3 regions of the Tardiphaga sp. 42S5 genome follow, and region 2 is predicted to be linked to each of the others. Evidence: predicted binding sites of a transcription regulator. Region 2 holds the regulator's gene; each other region holds the start of a gene.

Region 1 (7,199 bases), 210 kb from region 2:
CCTTGGTATCGGTCATGAGTTCGCCCTGATAGCCGATCAGGCCGCGGGTCGGCGCGTAGAACACCAGACGGAGTCGGTTGCCGCCCGACGGACGCATCTCGATCATCTCGGCCTTGCGTTCGCTCATCTTTTGAACGACCACGCCGGAGAATTCCTCATCGACGTCGATGACGACTTCCTCGACCGGCTCCAGCGTGTTGCCGTTTTCGTCCTTGGTGAGAACCACGCGCGGACGCGACACCGACAGTTCGAAGCCTTCGCGGCGCATGTTCTCGATCAGGATCGCGAGCTGCAATTCGCCGCGGCCCGACACTTCCATCGCGTCACGATCGGCGGATTCGACGACCTTGAGCGCGACATTGCCTTCGGCTTCGCGCAACAGGCGGTCGCGGATCAGGCGGCTGGTGACCTTGTCGCCTTCGGTGCCGGCGAGCGGCGAGTTGTTGACGATGAAGGACATCGACACGGTCGGCGGATCGATCGGCTGCGCCTGGATCGGAATTTCAACCGACGGATCGCAGAAGGTGTCGGCGACCGTGCCCTTCGGCAGGCCGGCGATGGCAACGATGTCGCCGGCTTCGGCGAGTTCCACCGGCTGGCGCTCAAGGCCGCGGAAGGCCAGGATCTTGGTGATACGGCCGGTTTCGACGACCTTGCCGTCACGCGACAGCACCTTGACGGCCTGGTTCGGCTTCACCGAGCCCGCCGAGATACGGCCGGTGATAATACGGCCGAGATAGGGATTGGCTTCGAGGATGGTGCCGAGCATGCGGAACGCACCTTCTTCAACCACCGGCGGCGCGACATGCTTGATGACGAGATCGAACAGCGGCTTCATGCCGACATCATGCGACGCGTCCGGGCTGTCGGCCATCCAGCCGTTGCGGCCCGATCCGTACAGAATCGGGAAATCGAGCTGGTCGTCGGTGGCGTCGAGCGCTGCGAACAGGTCGAACACTTCGTTGACGACTTCGGTGATGCGGGCGTCCTGACGGTCGACCTTGTTGATCGCGACGATCGGCTTGAGGCCGAGCTTCAGCGCCTTGCCGACCACGAACTTGGTCTGCGGCATCGGGCCTTCAGCAGCGTCGACGAGCACGATCACGCCATCGACCATCGACAGGATGCGTTCGACTTCGCCGCCGAAGTCAGCGTGGCCCGGGGTGTCGACGATGTTGATCTGGACCTCATCCCACAGCACCGAGGTGCACTTGGCGAGAATGGTGATGCCGCGCTCTTTTTCGATGTCGTTCGAATCCATCGCGCGTTCCTGGACGCGCTGATTGTCGCGATACGTGCCCGACTGCTGCAGCAGCTTGTCCACGAGAGTGGTTTTGCCGTGGTCAACGTGGGCGATGATAGCAATGTTGCGAAGGTTCATAGGTCTTCTTCTGGTTACGGTCTGGGTGCCCTTGAGCGGGTTCAACAAGACATGCTCGACAACAAAAGGCTTATGCCTTGCGCTCGAGCGCGTTCGATAACTGCCTCGTCTGAAAACGCGCTGGGGCAATCCCTCCAAAAGCAAACCCGGCCAGAAGGGGCCGGGTACTCGGACGCGTTGCGGCGCAATATAGGGGGAAATCGCCGAAAAACAATGCGAATCTGCCAAATGGTTAGCCCAATTTCGGGTCCAGAACCGTGGCCCAAAGGGCCATATCGGCCCGATCCCGCAAGGTAACGGTCATTTGGCCGCTTTGGCCGTCGATTTTGACGTGACCGAAGAACTGCATGCCGGCCGACGGGGGCAAATTCTGCTTATCGGGCCCCGGCGCTTTCACGAAACGGACCTCGGGGCCGAAGGTATTGTCGAGCGCCGCCGGGCCGAAGGTTCCGGCGTGGAACGGCCCGGAGACGAACTCCCAGAACGGCTCGAAATCCTGAAACTGGGCCTTCTCCGGATTGTAGTAATGCGCCGCCGTGTAATGCACGTCGGCGGTCAGCCAGACCGTGTTGCGGATACCGGCCGATTTGATGAAGCGCAGGATGTCGGCGATTTCCAGCTCGCGGCCTCGCACTGGCCCGTCGCCCTGCGCGATGGCCTCAGACCCGGTTTTGTCGACAGCGTTGTCATAGACGACGAGGCCGATCGGCATGTCGGAGGCGATGACCTTCCAGGTCGCCTTCGAGGCCATCAGGGCGCGCTTCAGCCAAGCCATCTGCTCCGGGCCGATGAAATACGCATCGGGACCATAGCTCTCCTGCAGATTCGGGCCGTTGGGCCCGCGATAGCTGCGCTCGTCCAGCAGGAAAACATCGAGATGCGGGCCGTAATTCAGAGTACGATAGACGCGGCCAGGCTCGTTCGGATTGACCGAGATCGGATACATCTCGTGAAAGGCACGGGCGCCGCGCGCAGCCAGCAGCGTGATGTCGCGCTCCTTGTAAGACGACGGCAACTGCTTCGAGAGCGACCAGTTGTTGGTGACCTCGTGATCGTCCCACTGGCCGAAGATCGACACCTGCGCATTGAAGGCGCGAACGTTGTCGTCCAGCAGATTGTATTTGTGCGCAGCGCGGAATTCGTCGAGCGTCTCGGCGACCTTCGCCTTTTCCGGCACCGTGATGGTGTTCTTCCAGATCGTGCCGTCCGGCAATTTTGCTTCGGGCAGGATCGGCCCGTCGGCGTAAATCGTGTCGCCGGAGTGGATCAGGAAATCCGGATTATGCTTGCGCATGGTGGCGAAGGTGACCATTCCGCCGTCATCGGCATTGATGCCCCAGCCCTGCCCGGCGACATCGCCGCCCCAAACAAAGGACACATCACGGCGATCCGCCGGCGCGGTGCGAAAGCGACCGATCACCGGCTCGCCGACGATTGCGGTATGCGACAAATCACGGAATTTGACGCGGTAGAAGATATCCTGCCCGGCCGGCAGATTATCGAGCAGCAGCTTCGCCGTGAAATCGCTCTCGGGCAGCGCTGCAATCGGCGGCAAGGCGCGCGCATTGCTGAAGGATTCGGTGGTGGCGACTTCCACCATCATCTGCGCCGGACGATCGGCGCGCGACCAGATCATGCCGCTGCTCGTCCCGACATCGCCGGACTGAATGCCATGTGACACCACCGGGCGATCGGCGGCGCGGCTGAGATAGGGCATCGCAAGGAAGCTTGCGCCTGCTGCGGCTGAGTGCGCGAGGAAGCGACGACGGGATAAACGTAGTGCCATGGCGAACTCCTGATCCTGGCTCTGGCACCAGTGGCTCTAGGCAGATCGCTTGACGCTGCGATGACAGGTGATGCGCAATATCAACACCCGCCAAAGCAAGCTGCGAATGACTGGCAGCTTGATTGACACATTTGGAAATTTCACCTTAACGTGAACGTGACGGTTCCCTTCGGGGATCAAAAGGGAATGCGGTGAGGGGATCCCCGATTCCGCGGCTGCCCCCGCAACTGTAAGCGGCGAGCCTGCGCCAAGAGCCACTGGGTGTTTACCTGGGAAGGCGGCGACAGGCACTGACCCGCGAGCCAGGAGACCTGCCGCCAGTCGTGGTCACACGCGAGCACATTGGGCGGGGTGTCCTGGTGGAAGTCACACTGCCTGTTTGAAAGCGGCGGGGCGACTTGGTTTGCGGTGACGTGCCACGTAACCGCGAGTCCTGTTCATGACCTCCGTCTCCCATGCATCGAAGCAATGCAAAGCTCTTCTTTCCTCTGTCGCACTGTCCTGCTTCCTTGTGCCCGCCGAGGGCTCGCTGCGACCTGCGCAATCGCACCACGTACTCGACCCAGTGGTGGTGCAGCCGACGGTGACGCCAACGCGCGCGCGCCGCGCCACATCAGGCAAGGCCACGCGCGCCGCGCGCTTGCGTCAGCAGCGCAATGTCACCGCCAATACGGGCGCGCCGGTTGCCACGCTGACAGGCCCTGTCTTCGCAACGCCGACGCTCAACCTCACAGGCACGACATCCACCGGCAGCCGCCTCGGCCTCACGCGCCTGCAGACGCCGGCCAGCGTCGAAGTGATCTCGGCAGAAACCATGGCCGAACGCGGCCAGCAGAACCTGATTGACGCCGTGACACAGAACGCCACCGGCTTCACCGCAAGCCCGGCGCCGGGCAATGGCAGCATCGCCTTCAACACCCGCGGCTTCACCGGCAACGGCACCGTGATGACTCTGTATGACGGCACACGGCTCTATGTCGGCTCGGGCACGCTGACCTTCCCCTATGATACCTGGTCAGCTGAGCGCGTTGAGGTGCTACGCGGCCCGGCATCGGTGATGTATGGCGAAGGTGCCGTCGGCGGCGCCATCAACGTCATCTCGAAACTGCCGCTTTGGGTGCCGCGCAATCAGGCCGAAATCTCGCTCGACAGCAACATGACCCGGCGCATTGCAGTGGATAGCGGTGGACCGATCAACAAGGATGTCGCCTATCGCATCACCGCGACCGGCAACATGTCGGACGGCTGGGTCGATCGTGACAACACCTCCAATGTCGAAGTGCATGCCGCCGTCCAGATCAAGCAGACCGAAGACATCACCTGGACGATCTCCACGGATTACGGCGATCGCAGCCCGTCGCGCTATTTCGGCACACCGCTGATCAACGGCAAGCTCGATGAATCCCTGCGCTTCAGGAACTACAATGTCGGCGACAGCAGCATCCGCTATCAGGACAGCTGGAACCAGGTAAAGACCGAGTGGCAGGTGACAGACAGCATTACGCTGCGCAACACCCTGTACTACCTGAACAGCCAGCGGCACTGGAAAGACGTCGAGACCTACAACTTCAGCGCCGCAACGGGCCGCATCAATCGCAGCGACTATATCGAGATCTTCCACGACCAGCAGCAGATCGGCGACCGCTTCGACGCGACGTTCCGCGGCCATATCTTTGGCATGACTAACGAATTCGTCGCCGGCTTCGACGTCAACCAGATCGACTTCAAACACACCAACAACTCGCCCTATGGCGGCACGTCGTCGGTGTCGCTCACTGATTTTTTCCCTGGCTCCTTCGCTGCGACAACGACCCAGACGGTTCCAGGCTTCAGCACCACGACCAACCAGTATGGCCTATTCGCCGAGAACCGTCTGTCGATCACGGAACAACTCTCTCTGATCGGTGGCATCCGGCAGGACGAGCCGACCATCAATCGCACCGACTACGTCACCCCCGGTAACAGTTTCGAGAAATCCTTCTCGGCGACGAGCTGGCGCGCCGGAGCGGTCTATACGCCCATCAAGGACCTGGCCTTCTACGGCCAATACTCTACAGCCGTAGATCCGGTTGGCGGCCTAGTCTCGCTGGCAGCAACAAACAAGAACTTCGAACTAGCGACAGGCAAGCAGGTCGAGATCGGCGTCAAACAATCGTTCTGGGGTGGCCGCGGCGAGTGGACCTTAGCCGGCTATCAGATCGTCAAAAACAACCTGTTGGCGCGCGATCCGAACTTGCCGTCAATGGTCGTTCAGGTCGGTCAGCAGTCGTCGCGCGGCGTCGAGGCTTCGGTGGGCCTCGCCCTCGACCACGGCTGGCGCATCGATGCCAATACCGCTTTCCTGCGTGCGAAATATGATGACTTCGTGCAATCAGTTGGCGGCGTTGCGGTGAACTACGCCGGCAACGTGCCGGCCAACGTGCCGCAGAACGTCTCCAACATCTGGGCGACCTGGGCCTTTGCACAGGATTGGTCGGCAAATGTGGGCGTGCAATTCGTCGGCCGCATCTATGCAGACAACGCCAACACGCTCGTGCGTCCTGCCTATCAGGTTGTCAATGCCGGCGTGCAGTGGAAGGCCGACCGCAATACAACGGTGTCGTTCCGAGTCTACAATCTGCTCGACGAGGTCTATGCAACATCGGGCGGCACCAATCAGTGGCTGCTCGGCCTACCGCGCACGGCTCAGCTCGCCGTCAATGTGAAGTTCTGAGCTTGTCGCGCAAGCTGACACGCACACTCCGGCGGTGGCTGTATATCGGCCACCGCTGGGTCGGTATCGTCACCTGTCTCTTCTTCGCGATGTGGTTCATCTCGGGCGTGGTGATGATGTATGTCGCGTTTCCCGGCCTCTCCGATAAAGAGCGGCTGGCGGCATTGCCCGATATCGTCTGGGAGAAAGTGGCGCTCTCTCCCGACGAGGCGATGAAGGCTGCCGGTGCCACGCGCTATCCGCGCGAATTGCGATTGAACATGGTTGCCGACGAGCCGGTGTATCGGTTGACTGGCTGGGACGGCAACCGGCAAACCATCTCCGCCGTCGATGGCCGCACCATCACCGAGATCAACGAACTGCAGGCACTTGCAGTCGCGCGACATCATCCCGCAAGCCGATCACCGCAGCTCGAAGAGATTGTCGATCGCGATCAATGGAGTGTCACCGCACGCTACGATCCGCTGCGGCCGTTGTATCTGATCACACTCGGCGACGAAGCCGACACCAAACTCTACGTCTCCTCGCACTCCGGCGAAATCGCGCTCGATACCAATCGCACCGAACGCGTCTGGAACTGGCTCGGCTCGATCCCGCACTGGATCTATCCGACCGTGTTGCGCAAGGACGGCCCGCTGTGGCGGCTCGTGGTGCTTTGGACATCCGGCATCTGTTTGATCGTCGGCGTTACCGGAATCTGGATCGGCATTCTGCGCGTTCGTCTGAAGCGACGTTATGCGAACGGCAACATCACGCCCTATCGCGGCTGGATGGCATGGCATCACGTCACCGGACTGATCGCCGGCCTGTTCGTGCTGACCTGGATGTTCTCGGGCTGGCTGTCGCTCGATCCCGGCCGTGTTTTTGCCGACCGCAATACGCCACGCGAGGTATTGCAACGCTATGCCGGCCACGATGCGCCAACCATCGCTGTGGCCCTTCGCGCACCGGCGGACAAGGCCGCGGTCGAAGCACGGTTCGTATGGATCGACGGCATGCCGCTGATGATCGTCGCGTCACGCGACGGCACAAGGACGGTGATTGATCCGGCAAGCGGCGAAATCGCAAGACTGCCGCAAGAACGTCTCTGGAAAGCCGCAACAAAGCTGCTGCCAGACTCGCGCCTCGAAAACCAGATAACCCTCTGGAAATACGACGCTTATTGGTACGCGCACCACAATGACCGCGAATTGCCAGTGTTACGCGCAACATTCGATGATGACGCGCAAACCTGGTTTCACATCAGCCCGGTCACCGGCGACATCCTCGGCCGTATAGACTCAAGCCGGCGCACCTATCGCTGGCTGTTCAACGCGCTG
Region 2 (7,199 bases):
CCGTGACCTTCGGCGCCACCGACGCGCCGCTCAAGGCTGAGCAGCTCGAGAAGGACGGCCTGGTTCAGTGGCCGATGGTGATGGGCGCGATCGTTCCCGTCGTGAATCTCGAAGGCATCGCCTCGGGCGAGCTGGTTCTCTCCGGCGAAGTGCTCGGCGACATCTATCTCGGCAAGGTCACCAAGTGGGATGACGCTGCCATCGCCAAGCTGAACCCGAAGCTGAAGCTGCCCTCGGCCGCCATCACCGTCGTTCGTCGTTCGGACGGTTCGGGCACCACCTTCAACTTCACCGACTATCTGTCCAAGGCCTCGGCTGACTGGAAGACCAAGGTCGGCACCGGTACCGCCGTCGAGTGGCCGGTTGGCGTTGGCGCCAAGGGCAATGAAGGCGTTGCCGGCAACGTCGGTCAGACCAAGAATGCCATCGGTTATGTTGAATATGCTTACGCCAAGCAGAACAAACTGACCTATACCGGCATGGTCAACAAGGCTGGCAAGACCGTGCAGCCGACCGTCGCGGCTTTCCAGGCTGCTGCGTCGAACGCCGATTGGGCCAAGGCTCCTGGCTACTACGTCATCCTCACCGACCAGCCGGGCGAAACCTCGTGGCCGATCACTGCCGCGACCTTCATCCTGATGCACAAGACCCCGACCGACAAGGCGGCCTCGGCTGAAGCGATCAAGTTCTTCAAGTGGTCGTTCGAGAAGGGCGCCAAGATGGCTGAAGAGCTCGATTACATTCCGATGCCGGAACCCGTCGTCAAACTGATCGAAAAGACCTGGTCGGCTGACATCAAGAGCTGATCCGGTGTGTGGGCGGAGGAGAGGGGCATCTCTCCTCCGTTTGCTGCAGGGCTGAATTTCTCTCTTCTTCTCTTCTGACTTAGCGCCCTGACAAGCCCCTCCAGGGCAACGCGTTTTGGGGTATTGTAACAATTACAGGGGACTGGCGTGGCAGACATGGCCGTACAGAGCTCTTCGATGGACGCTGCCGGACCTTATGATCGTGCGAAGGCTTTGAATGCCTTCAAGACCGGGGACCAGGCGTTTTATTGGATCACCCGCATCTCGGCGCTGTCCGTTTTGTTTATTCTCGGCGGCATCATTCTGTCGCTCATCGTTGGTGCGTGGCCGGCGCTCCGCGAATTCGGCTTCTCGTTCCTGACCACGCAGCGCTGGGCACCGTCGGCTGATCCGCCGGTGCTGGGAGCGCTCGGCCCGATCTACGGCACGCTGATCACCTCGGTGATCGCGATGGCTATCGCCATTCCGGTCGGCATCGGCATCGCGATCTTCCTCACCGAACTGTGCCCGAACTGGCTGCGCCGCCCGATCGGCATGGCGGTCGAGCTTCTCGCCGGTATTCCCTCGATCATCTACGGCATGTGGGGCTTCTTCGTGCTCGGCCCGTTCCTGGCCAACCATGTGCAGCCGTTCATGATCAGCGCCTTCGAAGGCGTCCCGGTCCTCGGCGTGATCTTCGCCGGCCCGCCGTCCTATCTCTCGCTGTTCAACGCGTCGCTGATCCTCGCCATCATGGTGCTGCCCTTCATCACCTCGATCTCGGTCGACGTGTTCAAGACGGTGCCGCCGGTGCTCAAGGAAGCTGCCTACGGCGTCGGCTGCACCACCTGGGAAGTCGTCCGCAACGTCGTCATCCCCTATACCCGCGTTGGTGTGATCGGTGGCGTCATGCTGGCGCTCGGCCGTGCGCTCGGTGAAACGATGGCGGTGACCTTCATCATCGGCAACTCGTTCCGGATCACAGGCTCGATCTTTGGCCCGGGCACCACGATCTCGGCAGCGATCGCCAGCGAGTTCGCGGAGAGCGACGGTCTGCATCAATCGGGTCTGATCCTGCTCGGTCTCCTGCTGTTCGTGCTGACATTTTTCGTGCTCTCGGCAGCGCGTCTGATGCTGCTGCGTCTGGAAAAGAAGGCGGGCAACTAATATGAACCCGATTTACGCTTCACGCCGTCGCAACGACATGATCATCCGTGGGCTCTGCATGGGTGCCGCTCTCTTTGGCGTCACCTGGCTCGCGCTGATCCTGTTCACGCTGTTCTACAACGGTATCGCCGGCATCAGCCTGCAGATATTCACCCAGAACACGCCGCCGCCCGGCTCCATGGAAGGCGGCCTGCTCAATGCCATCGTCGGTTCGATCATCATGACCGTCATCGGCGTCGGTATCGGCGCGCCGCTCGGCCTGTTTGCCGGCACCTATCTCGCGGAATACGGCAAGCACGACAAACTCACCTCGGTGATCCGCTTCATCAACGACGTGTTGCTGTCGGCCCCGTCCATCATCATCGGCCTGTTCGTTTATGGTGCGGTGGTGGTTCCGATGGGCGGCTTCTCGGCTCTCGCCGGTTCGCTTGCGCTCGCCGTTATCGTGATCCCCGTCGTGGTTCGCACCACTGAAGATATGCTTGGTCTCGTGCCGAACCCGCTGCGCGAAGCGGCCTCGGCGCTCGGTCTGCCGCGCTCCCTGGTCATCAAGCGGATCGCCTATCGTGCAGCCCGCGCCGGTCTCATCACCGGCGTGCTGCTGGCGACCGCGCGTGTCGCCGGTGAAACGGCGCCGCTGCTGTTCACCGCGCTGAGCAACCAGTTCTTCAGCCTCGATCTCACCAAGACGATGGCCAACCTGCCGGTGACCATCAACAACTTCGTGCAGAGCCCCTACGAGTACTGGAAGCAGCTCGCCTGGAGCGGTGCCCTGATCATCACCTTGACCGTACTTGCCCTTAACATTGGCGCGCGCATTCTCGGCGCCGAGAGGACAGCAAAATGAGTGAGCTTTCTGTGTCGTCTGGCGTTCCTTCCGTCTCGATGCCGCCGCCGTCGGCCCTGCAGGGCGAGACCCGTCCCAAGGTCACCGTGCGCGACCTGAACTTCTACTATGGCGAACACCACGCTCTGAAGAAGATCAACCTGACGTTGATGGCGAACCGTGTGACTGCGTTCATCGGCCCGTCGGGCTGCGGCAAGTCCACGCTGCTGCGCATCTTCAACCGCATGTATGATCTGTATCCCGGCCAGCGCGCCGAAGGTCAGCTCATGCTCGACAACCAGAACATTCTGGATCCAAAGCTGGACCTCAACCTGCTGCGCGCCCGCGTCGGCATGGTGTTCCAGAAGCCGACTCCGTTCCCGATGACGATTTACGAAAACATCGCCTTCGGTATCCGCCTCTACGAAAAGATCTCCAAGTCGGAGATGGATATTCGCGTCGAGAGGGCGCTGCGCGGCGGTGCGCTGTGGAACGAAGTCAAGGACAAGCTCAACGCGTCGGGCCTCAGCCTGTCGGGCGGTCAGCAGCAGCGCCTGTGCATCGCGCGCACCATCGCGGTGCGGCCGGAAGTGATCCTGTTCGACGAGCCGTGCTCGGCGCTGGATCCGATCTCGACCGCGAAGATCGAGGAGCTGATCGACGAGTTGAAGGATCAGTACACGATCGCGATCGTGACCCATAACATGCAACAGGCTGCCCGCGTCTCCGACAGCACAGCCTTCATGTATCTCGGCGAGTTGATCGAGTTCGATCAGACCAACAAGATCTTCACATCACCGACCGATCGCCGCACCCAGGATTACATCACCGGCCGCTTCGGCTGACGCGACATATTCGCGGGAGGAATTTGAGATGGCTTTTGAACACACCACCAAGGCTTTCGACGACGATCTGCAGGAGCTGACCCGTCTCGTCGCCGAGATGGGTGGCCTCGCGGAACGGCAGATCGTCGAATCCGTCGATGCGCTGATCCGCCGGGACGTCGCGCTCGGTGCGCGCGTCGTCGCCACCGACGCCGAGATCGACCAGTTGCAGCGCACGATCGAAGAGCGCGCCGTGCTGACCATCGCCAAACGCCAGCCGATGGCTGTCGATTTGCGCGAGATCGTCGGCGCGCTGCGCGTCGCCACCGATCTGGAACGCATCGGCGATCTCTCCAAGAATATCGGTAAGCGCGTCAATGCACTCGACAGCGACTTCCATCCGCTGAAGCTGATCCGCGGCCTCGAACACATGACCGACCTCGTGACCACCCAGGTCAAGGCCGTGCTCGACGCCTATGCCGCACACGATCTGCCCGCTGCGATGACGGTGTGGAAGGGCGACGAGGAAATCGACGCGATCTGCACCTCGCTGTTCCGCGAACTCCTGACCTATATGATGGAAGACCCGCGTAACATTTCGTTCTGTATCCACCTGATGTTCTGCGCCAAGAACATCGAGCGGATCGGTGACCATGCCACCAATATTGCGGAAACCGTGTTCTACATGATCGAGGGCCAGCAAATCCTCGACAAGCGCCCGAAGGGCGACATGACCACATTCGCGAATACGCCGACGGTCTGAAGCATGATCCGGAAAAGTGGGAGCCAGTCTTCCGCAAGGATCATGATCTAAAGGCTTTTCGGACCTCACTGAGGATATTGACCATATGGCTGTGAATGCACGCATTCTGGTGGTGGAGGACGAGGAAGCCCTCACGACGCTTCTTCGCTACAACCTCGACGCCGAAGGCTATGATGTTGAAACCGTCGCTCGCGGCGACGACGCCGACACCCGCTTGAAAGAGCGGGTGCCGGATCTCGTGGTGCTCGACTGGATGCTGCCGGGCCTGTCCGGCATCGAACTGTGCCGCCGCCTGCGCGCACGGCCCGAAACCAAGGCATTGCCGATCATCATGCTGACGGCGCGTGGCGAAGAGAGCGAGCGCGTTCGCGGTCTCGCCACCGGTGCCGACGACTACATCGTCAAGCCGTTCTCCGTGCCGGAGCTCCTGGCCCGCGTGAAGGGCCTGCTCCGTCGTGCAGCTCCCGAGCGTCTCGCCACCGTCCTGGCGTTTGGCGACATCGAACTCGACCGTGACAAGCGCCGCGTCGTGCGCTCAAGCCGTCCGATCGATCTCGGTCCGACCGAATATCGCCTGCTGGAGTTCTTCCTGGAACATCCGGGCCGCGTGTTCAGCCGCGAGCAGTTGCTCGACAGCGTCTGGGGCCGCGACATCTATATCGACGAGCGCACCGTCGACGTGCATATCGGCCGCCTGCGCAAGCTGCTCAATCCCGCCGGTGAGCCCGATCCGATCCGCACCGTCCGCGGCGCCGGCTACGCGCTGGACGACCGCTTCGACAAGGCGGCGGAGTAGGTATCTTCCTTCTCCCCGCCTGCGGGGAGAAGGTGGCCCAGCATAGCGCAGCGACGCCGGGTCGGATGAGGGGGACTCTCCATCGCCTTCGGAGTCTGTGGAGCGCCCCCCTCACCCGACGCCCTCATGCGGACGCCGACCTCTCCCCGCAAGCGGGGCGAGGTTAGAAGCCCCCAAACAAAAAATGCCCGGCTCATCACCGGGCATTTTCATTTGGCTTAGATGCTTTCCAGCTCAGCGCGTCGGCTTCGGCACTGCGCGGCGGCGATCGCTGGCCGGCTGATAAGCGATGCGCGAGTGATGCGCGCAATAGGGGGCGCCGGCCAGGGCCTTGCCGCCGCAGAAGTAGAAGTCCGCGCTCGACGGATCGCCGATCGGCCAATGGCAAGTGGCTTCGTTGAGTTCGACCAGCGACAGGCGCTGGCTGATCGGCACAATGTTGTCATAGGCGATCGGATCGGGCTCGGCCTCGATCTCGTAATTATGGGCCAGCGCGGTATTGCCGCGTGCCATCGGGCGGGCGACACGTACCATCTGCTGGGCCGGGCGCGCCTTGCGCTGCCGCGGAGCTGCCGAGGAGGGGCTCTTGGCACGGCCGGACAGGCCAAGGCGGTGAACCTTGCCGATCACGGCGTTGCGGGTCACGTTACCGAGTTCCGCAGCGATCTGGCTGGCGGAAAGGCCGCCTTCCCAGAGTTTCTTCAACTGTTCGACGCGATCGTCGGTCCATGTCATTACCGTCATCGCCGTTTTCCCTTCGTGAGCGCCGGCCTGACCGGGCAGCGCTGCGAGTTGAGACTTCAAAAATCCCTGCGGTCAGAATCCTTTAGCGCTCACCGGGCGCGAATTTCGCGTCCGGCTGTTACGCCGCACTGGATGTGTCAAAAGGATCTACCGCCGCACGAGATGTCGTATCCGACGAGGCAAAAGCTACAATATGCCGTGACTCGCGCGCAAGAGTCGGGCATGCCGCGTCCACATGCTTCTGCAAGTAAAGCTGCAAAATCGGCTTTTTCTGCGACTCCGTGTGACTCGAAAGCCGCAGTGCGCGGTTGACAGTCTTCACAGCACACATAGAATAATGCCCACGTGCCGCCCGAGAAGGGCGGCACGTTTCGTTTCTAGGGTCCGTTGTTCGATTTCGTACAATTGTCATCGACGTGGACGCCGTCTTTTCGATCGGATCGGTTATGACCAGCAACGCAACGTCCTCGCCCCTCTCTCAGGCTCACTTGCTGCCTGTTTTCGCGCGTGCGGATGTCGCTTTCGAGCGCGGTGAGGGCGCGTGGCTGATTGGAACCGATGGCGAGCGCTATCTCGATTTCACCAGCGGCGTGGCCGTGAACGCGCTCGGTCATGCGCATCCGCATATGGTCGCCGCGCTGCAGGAGCAGGCCACCAAGCTCTGGCACATGTCGAACCTGTTCAAGAGCCCGGACGGTGAACGCCTCGCCGCGCGGCTGTGCGAACAAAGCTTTGCCGACTTCGTATTCTTCGCCAATTCGGGTGCGGAAGCGATGGAATGCGCGATCAAGGTGACCCGCCACTATCATTTCTCCAAGGGCCACCCCGAGCGCACGCGCATCATCACCTTCGAAGGCGCGTTCCATGGCCGCACCCTCGGCACGCTCGCTGCGACCGGGGCTGCCAAATATCTCGAAGGCTACGGCACGCCGCTCGACGGCTTCGATCAGTTGCCGCTCGGCGATATCGAAGCCGTGAAGAAGGCGATCGGTCCGAACACCGCCGGCATTCTCATTGAGCCGCTGCAGGGTGAGGGCGGCGTGCGTGCGCCGAGCAACGCGTTCTTCGGCGCGCTGCGCGAACTCTGCGACAAGAACGGCATTCTGCTGATCTTCGATGAAGTGCAGACCGGCATGGGCCGCACCGGCGAGTTGTTCGCCTATCGGCGCATCGGCGTGACGCCGGATGTGATGTCGCTGGCCAAGGCGCTCGGCGGCGGCTTCCCGATCGGCGCGTGCCTCGTTACGGCGGAAGCGGCCGAAGGCATGGCGCCCGGCTCCCATGGTTCGACCTT
Region 3 (7,199 bases), 2.8 Mb from region 2:
CGCGCGAACGTTCGAACGCTGCGTCGATGTCGAGATCGGCGGCTCGCGGAGCTACGGCTGTCTTAATCAGACGCTGAAGCGCGACGTGGACAAGGTCAATCCGAGCCTGAACCTGCCGCCGATCGACGCGAGGTCGTCCGATACCCGGATCGGGATCGTGAACCTGCCTGGGGTCCAGCAGCAATATGGCCAGAACTACGGTCGCTCGATCGTGCCGTTCCGAATGCCGCAGCCGACGTTCAACGGCAATCCACGGCGCTAGCCAGATATGTCCGTCAAGCTAGTGCGGATGACCACCGAGCCTCCGGATCGCCTTGCGCAGCCGGGCAGGTCATGCATCGCCAGATGGTGCGCCAGCGTGATCCTGGTTGTCTTGCCGCTTACTGCGGGCACGGTGTCGCCGGCCCGGTCTCAATTCCTGCTGCCGGCCCGTACCGACGTTCCTGTGCTTGCGCCGCCGAAACCGTTGACGCGCGCCGATCTGCCGCCTGTGGAGCGCGGCGAACGCGCGGGCACTGGGTTCTTCGTCGATGAAGCCGGCCATATGCTGACTGCGCGTCATGTCGTGCAGGCCTGCGGTCGCATCATGGTGCAGAAAGAGGGACGCACCAGCGCGGCACGCTTGGTGGCCGTCTCGACTCCCTACGACCTGGCCTTGCTGAAGACCGCGAAGACGCGCGGACTGGCTGCAACCTTTCCACGCAGCGTCGTGTCCGCGCCCAGCGGCATCGTTTTCGTCGCCGATTACGTGAATTTGCCGACATCGCTGGCCCGGGGAGCGATGCTTGCCAACGCATCCGTGGGCACCACCAATGGAAGCGACGAAGCTGGGCATATCGCGCTCAATACCAACATCACCTTCGGCGCGAGCGGCGCGCCGGTTCTGGACTCGCGCGGGCTGGTCGAAGGCGTGGTCAGTCGCAAGACCGCCGTCAATCGCGTGCTCGCAGTCGGCGCCGGCGGAGCCAAGGCATTTCTGGCCGCCAGCAATGTGCGGTTGCAGGAGGACGATCGGCCTCAGATCAGCGGCTCCGCATCGCGGGCGCATCGTGCGGCAAGCATTTCCGCACGCATCATTTGCATGAATTAGAGGGCGTCACCATGAAACGAACGCGCGGTTCTTTCACGGGAGCCTTAAGGACGGGCAAGCTCCGGGCGCTGCTTGCCTCGGTCGGCCTGATTACCATCGCGGCATCGCCGGCGGTCGCTCAAGGCATCGACTATCGCAGCCCCGAAGCCGCGCCGCCGGCATGGGGACAGTTTGCCAAGCTAGTGAAATACAGGTTCGAAGAATGGATTTCCGCCGATGAAGCGATCGCCAATCGCTTTCGCTCCTGGCTGAAAGAGACCAATGGCACCCAGAACGGTGCGCCTGCATCGCTCGTCGTCAAGGCCTGGCTTAACCCCGATGGCACCGTTGAACGGGTATCATTCGCGCCGTTCAAGGACGAGCGCGCCAACACCGATCTGCGCACCGTTCTGACCCGCGGCAATATTGGCGAAGCGCCGCCGCCAGAGATGTTGCAGCCGATCAACCTGCGCTTCTCGCTCAATCTGTCGAAAGACTAGCCAGGAACCGGAAGTGAAGCGAGGACGCCTGCAGTTCGCTAAGCCGTCCATAAAGAAATGCGACGTCGCAGTTTCATTCTCGACTCTATCTTTCCTGGAACATTTGATTATTGCGCGGACCGATTCAAGTCATTGTGCAACCTGGACGTTGGACTGTTCTCGTCCAATCTCGGGTGGTCGTCTATCTGTAATAATTGATCTCTAAGAGATTAAGTATGATCGGTGCGTTCGGATGCGCCGTCTTGTTGGGCGAAACGGCCTACCCGAATTGCTCGTGATCGCGACGGATGTACGAACATCAGATTGCCTATCCGTGGCGAGAAGCGCTTTCGAAAGTTTCGCAGCGGTCTTATTCAGGCTGTCGGCGATTGGTAGCCGTGGCGATCATGACGCTGACGGTTGCAACCGTTGTCTACGCGAAAGACGATCGCCTCAGTTTCGACATCCCCGCGCAGTCGTTGGCATCCGCGCTGGACGCCTATGTGACCGCGACGAATATCGAGACCTTCTACGATAGTGAACTCGCGCGGACGCGGCGATCGACCGCAGTGAAAGGTATCCTGGCTCCTGATGTAGCGTTGCGCGTCTTGCTGGAAGGGACCGGGCTGACCGAAGTATTGACCGGAAAGGCCTTTGCGGTCGTGGCAGCATCGCGGCCGACACAATATGGCGGTGCGCGACTTTCCGAATTCGGCCCATATTATAACGCCTTGCAGGTCGGTGTGGCGCGAGCATTCTGTCGTCATGTGGAGACGACTCCCGGGGACTATCGAGCGGTCATTCGATTCTCCGTCGGTTCGTCCGGCGAGTTGCAGGGTCTCAACCTGCTCAGCTCCACCGGCGAGATTCGATCATCGCCGACGAGTTGCGCGGCGTGAGCTTCGACGCGCCGCCGCCGAGGCTGCCGCAGCCGGTGACAATGGTGGTCGCGCCGCGTGCGGCCGAAGCGACCGGAGATTGCGATGGCGGCGCTTCAGATCGTCAATGCCGCGAACATCCAGGTGCAGGGCTCATCTTCGGGCATTCCGACGGTGCAGGCGCCAAGCATCACCGCGGCACTGTCGAGTTCGAATGCCACGGCGGCGACGCAACAGACTGCCACGCCGACGCAGACCACCACCAACAATCCATCGGTCATCATCGTCGAAGTGCTCGGCTATGGCGGCGGAGAAGGCTCAACGCCAGCCGACAGCGAGGACTTGAAGCGATCGAAGCGAAGCGAGCGCAGCTACGACCACAACAGCGCATTCCAGGTCGTCGGCGTCGGCGAACTGAACGAAACGGAGAAACAGAACCTCAGCATGTCCGAGCGTCAGTCGCTAAACACGCGGTAAGATGCAGGGCGAATGATCGATCTGGGGAGGCCATGGTCGTCAGGCGCAATGTCTTGGAGCCGTTGTTTGACATGTCAGTGTCACAGACGGGGCCTACATCAGCGCTGATGTGATAGTTGCAGATGGGGAGGGCGGACGTGGCACCGGGGGCGCGTTTGTCGATCTGGGCTCGTGCCTGGTCTGGCCGTGCGTCGCTAATAGGTCTCGTTTTGTTGCTGTCCAGTCACCCCCTCGCTGCGGAAAGCAGGATCGATCGCGTGCGCGTTGATGCGACGCAGGAAGACGCCGGCGTCAAGTCTGTCATGCTGGATATTCCGTCGCAGGCCCTGGACGTCGCGCTCAAGGCATTCGGTGTCGCCACGCAGGTTGCGTTGTTTTACGAAACTGGCGTCGTCTCCGGGCGGCGTTCGTTTCCGGTACATGGCGAATATCCGGTGGACGCCGCGCTGCGGGTGATGTTGAAGGGGACTGGCTTGTCGAGCACGTCGTTTGATCGCGGCACGATCACCATTCTTGCTCCAGCACCAAGCGATGTGGCATCCCATGTGAAACGGACAAAAGCGGGGCTCGCGGAGTTCTCGTCCTATCTCGCTCTGGTCCAGCAAAGCCTTGATCAGGCGTTTTGCCGCGCACCCGTTGCTACGACCGACCCGGACGATTTTGTCGCGCGGGTCTGGATATCTCCGGCGGGCAACGTGCAGCGCGCGGAGCTGCTGCCGGGAACCGGGATTGACGCGCGTGATCGTGTCTACATGTCCGCGCTGACGCGGTTGTCGATCGGCGCGCCGCCGCCGGCCGCCATGCCGCAACCGATCAATCTGATGCTCATGCCGAAAAAGTCGCGGGGGTCGTCGGCTTGCATGATGCAGGGAACGGAATCGCGATCCGCTGCCCATGAGTAATTCCGCGGATGTCACCCTGCTACGACAGATGCTGGTCGGCGAGTATGACGATCTGCGACGGCGACTCACGCGTCGGCTCGGATCCGAGGATGTTGCAAGTGACGTATTGCAGGAGACTTATCTGCATCTCGAGCGTTCCTCGCTGATGAGCGTCATCGAAAGTCCGAAGCGCTATCTGCTGACGATTGCCACCAACATTGCGCGGATGCGCTTTCGCCGCGAACGCCGCCTGACCAGCCTGTCCGAGTTGGATGAAGCGCTCGGCTTTGTCGATGAAGCGCCCGATCCGCTGAGCAGCCTGGAAGCCCGGCAGGAGTTGGAGGCCCTCAAGGCGGCGTTCGACGAACTCTCTCCGCGTCGGCGCTACATCCTGTTTGCCTCGCGGCTGGAAGCGCGCAAGTTGCGCGAGATCGCCGACGAATTGGCCGTCTCGCAGCGCCTCGTCGAAAAAGAACTGAAAGCAGCACTGATGTTTTGTGGCGCGAAAGTGAGCCGCGACGTGATCCGGAGATTCGGTCCGGGCGCGCGAGAAGCATCTTCCTTGGAAGTGTTACCCGTCGCGGCAATACGCGAAGACCGTCATGACGATGCCGAATGAGACAACACCGATGAAGATTGCGTCCGTTGCCGATGATCGTCCTGTGGACCTCGGTCCGGTCAGGCAAGAGGCCTATGACTGGATCGTGCGTTTCATGGCCGGGCATATGACACCGGCAGATGTCGCCGTCATGAAAGCTTGGTATCGGCAGAGCCCGGAGCACAGGAGCGCTTATGCCGAAGCGCGGCGGGTGTGGCAATCGCTCGGGCCGATCGCCAGCGAGAGCCGCCGCAGCGCGGACGACCGGCAGGTGATTCCGATGGCGCGTGCCGCTCCGCGGCGGTCTCCGGCGATGCCGAGCCGGCGGTTGTTCCTAGGAGGAGCGTTGGCGGCTGCGTCGGTGGCATGCGTCGCGATCCGCCCCCCGCTCGATCTCTGGCCGTCCTACACCGAGCTGATGGCCGATTACCGCACCGGCGCGGGCGAGCGGCGGCAGGTTCAGCTGTCCAATCATGTCGCGCTCGACCTGAATACAAAAACCAGCATCGCAGTCCGAACCCAGTCGCCGATGGCGACGGAGATCGAAATGTTATCGGGGGAAGCTGCCATTTCAACGGCTGCATCTGAATCGCCGTTGACGGTGGTTGCGGCGAACGGACGCGTAATCACGACCAATGCCGAATTCAACCTGCGATGCGACGGCGGGCAGGCGTCCATCAGCTGCCTCAAGGGCCAACTTAACGTTGCGCGCGATGGTCAGTCCATGGCGCTTACCGATGGTCAGCAAGTTACATACGGCAGCCAAGGCATGGGCGCTGTCGCCGCAATCGATCCGGCCAGCATCACGGCATGGCAGCAGGGCGTGCTGACATTCGATGCGACACCGGTGCATCAGGTGATCTCCGAGCTCAATCGCTATCGCCCGGGACGCATCGTTCTGATGAATGGCGATATCGGACGGCGCTTGCTCAATGCCCGCATCAAGATCGCCGAGACCGACAAGATCATCGTGCAGATCGTCCAGATTTTCGGCGCAAAAGCCCGCGAATTGCCTGGCGGTGTCGTGTTCCTGACATGATGGCTGGTATCCGCCGTCGGATGACGTGGCCGCGGTCGGAATAATCTTTACGAAACCTGAAAAAGTTGTTCGGTCGTCGTCGGCGCCATTCATCCCGGGCTTAGAAGTGTCGCGAAATGGCGGTGCTGCCGGTTTGTAATCCGTTATCGAGAAGGCGCCAGCATGTCAGTCCAGCACACTCGCCAGCACACGCGTCCGAAGCAGGCGTATCGCGGCCTCGGGCATAGCGCTTTGTTGGCTGGGGCCAGCGTGGTCGCATTGCTGGCCACGTCGTTTGGCGGAGCGGATGCGCGCAGTCTTGGCGGCGGCAGTTCGAGTGGAGCGCCGACGTCGGCGGTCAATGTCGCGACAGAGGCGGCTCAGGCGCGGGCGCAGCAAGCCGCGCAAATCGGGTCGCAGGCGATGATCCGTGCAGCGAGCGCCATGCAGACCATGCGCAACCTGCAGCAAGCGGCGCGTGCGGCTGCGATGGCGACCGCAACAGGCGTGCCGAACGGGCTTGCGCCGGGTGGTCTCGTCGTCGCGCCCGGTGCAACGTCGGGCAGGACCGATGGCGGTGCGGGCCTGTGGCAGGGTGCCAACCTGCCGACGCAGACCACATCGGGCGAACGAACCGAGGTCGTGGTCAAGCAGAACGAAGCCAAGGCGATCCTGACCTGGGACGAGTTCAACGTCGGCCGCGAGACAGACCTGCGGTTCGACCAGAGCGCTGGCAGCGCGAATTCCGCAAGCTGGATCGCGCTGAATCGCGTGCTTGATCCGTCGCTGGCACCGAGCCAGATACTCGGTACCATCAAGGCCGAGGGACAGGTCTATGTCATCAACCGCAACGGCATCGTGTTCGGCGGTTCGAGCCAGGTCAACGTCCACACTCTGGTGGCGTCGTCGCTGAACCTCAGCAACGCGCAGTTCATGGCAGGCATCAACACGGTCATTGCCAGATATAATAACAACAACTCCACAATCGTTTTGCAGACCTTCGGCGATATTCCCGCAAGTGTGGAGCCTACGGCAGCTCCTATCGTGTACGGCAGGACGCCGGGAGACATCACGGTCGAGGCCGGTGCGCTGATCGAGAGCCAGGTCGGCGGTAAGGCCATGATGTTTGCGCCGCATGTCATCAATGCCGGCACCATCCGGACGCCGAATGGCCAGACGCTGCTCGCCGCCGGCGAAAATGCGTGGCTGTTCGACCCGTTTACTTTTGATGCGACCAGCGCTGTTCGCGGTCTGGATGTCACGACATCGTCGCCAATGCGCTTCTCCATGAACTACAGCGACTTCGATGGGACCTATGCGCTACCCGCGGTGAGGTTGATTTATGCTTCCGCGATCGCCGAAATGGACGCCCGTGCCGCCGACATAGGCTACAGTATCTTGAACAGCGGCGTGGTCGAGGCCGCCCGTGGCAACGTCACGATGGTGGCTCGTAACGTCGCCCAGAACGGGGGCGCGTTTGCCTCGACGGCGCTGAACAACCAGGATGGCTCAATCATTCTGCACGGCTGGAGCCAGGGCTTCGTCGGACATAACGGCGATAGCTATGCCCTGAATCGCTGGCGAGCCGGCACGCTGACACTGGGATCGGACAGCGTCACGACCGTGGTGCCGGACTTGACCGACACCAGCGCCATAGAGCTTTCGGCCGTCGATACGCGTTACCGCGCCGGCAGCATCGATCTACGCGGCAACCTGATCGACATCAGAGCGGGTGCCACTGTAGTGGCGCCGTCGGGCACCATTTCGGCGATCGCGAGCAAGATACCCAATATCGCCGT

The links. Region 2 encodes PhoB, which activates phosphate uptake and scavenging genes when phosphate is short. Its sites were predicted from a motif close to TGTCATNNANCTGTCAT; they were not measured.
Region 1: SFY93_RS04860 (alkaline phosphatase D family protein) is a predicted target of PhoB. The motif match lies at 3,217-3,233, and genes of this name have one in related genera.
Region 3: SFY93_RS22345 (STN domain-containing protein) is a predicted target of PhoB. The motif match lies at 1,745-1,761, and genes of this name have one in related genera.

What each region holds. Positions count from the first base shown of each region.
Region 1 covers NZ_CP139027.1:1,017,045-1,024,243, reverse strand. Annotated here, with positions in the region: gene typA (translational GTPase TypA) at 1-1,381, opposite strand, end outside; gene SFY93_RS04860 (alkaline phosphatase D family protein) at 1,614-3,167, opposite strand; cobalamin riboswitch at 3,311-3,500, shown strand; gene SFY93_RS04855 (TonB-dependent receptor) at 3,607-5,880, shown strand; gene SFY93_RS04850 (PepSY-associated transmembrane domain-containing protein) at 5,883-7,199, shown strand, end outside.
Region 2 covers NZ_CP139027.1:1,230,487-1,237,685, forward strand. Annotated here, with positions in the region: gene pstS (phosphate ABC transporter substrate-binding protein PstS) at 1-806, shown strand, start outside; gene pstC (phosphate ABC transporter permease subunit PstC) at 954-1,952, shown strand; gene pstA (phosphate ABC transporter permease PstA) at 1,954-2,799, shown strand; gene pstB (phosphate ABC transporter ATP-binding protein PstB) at 2,796-3,623, shown strand; gene phoU (phosphate signaling complex protein PhoU) at 3,652-4,365, shown strand; gene phoB (phosphate regulon transcriptional regulator PhoB) at 4,457-5,161, shown strand; gene SFY93_RS05785 (GcrA family cell cycle regulator) at 5,396-5,905, opposite strand; gene SFY93_RS05790 (aspartate aminotransferase family protein) at 6,352-7,199, shown strand, end outside.
Region 3 covers NZ_CP139027.1:4,785,184-4,792,382, reverse strand. Annotated here, with positions in the region: gene SFY93_RS22360 (hypothetical protein) at 1-262, shown strand, start outside; gene SFY93_RS22355 (S1 family peptidase) at 290-1,090, shown strand; gene SFY93_RS22350 (hypothetical protein) at 1,102-1,569, shown strand; gene SFY93_RS22345 (STN domain-containing protein) at 1,956-2,447, shown strand; gene SFY93_RS22340 (hypothetical protein) at 2,532-2,903, shown strand; gene SFY93_RS22335 (STN domain-containing protein) at 3,206-3,805, shown strand; gene SFY93_RS22330 (RNA polymerase sigma factor) at 3,798-4,403, shown strand; gene SFY93_RS22325 (FecR family protein) at 4,387-5,421, shown strand; gene SFY93_RS22320 (filamentous hemagglutinin family protein) at 5,584-7,199, shown strand, end outside.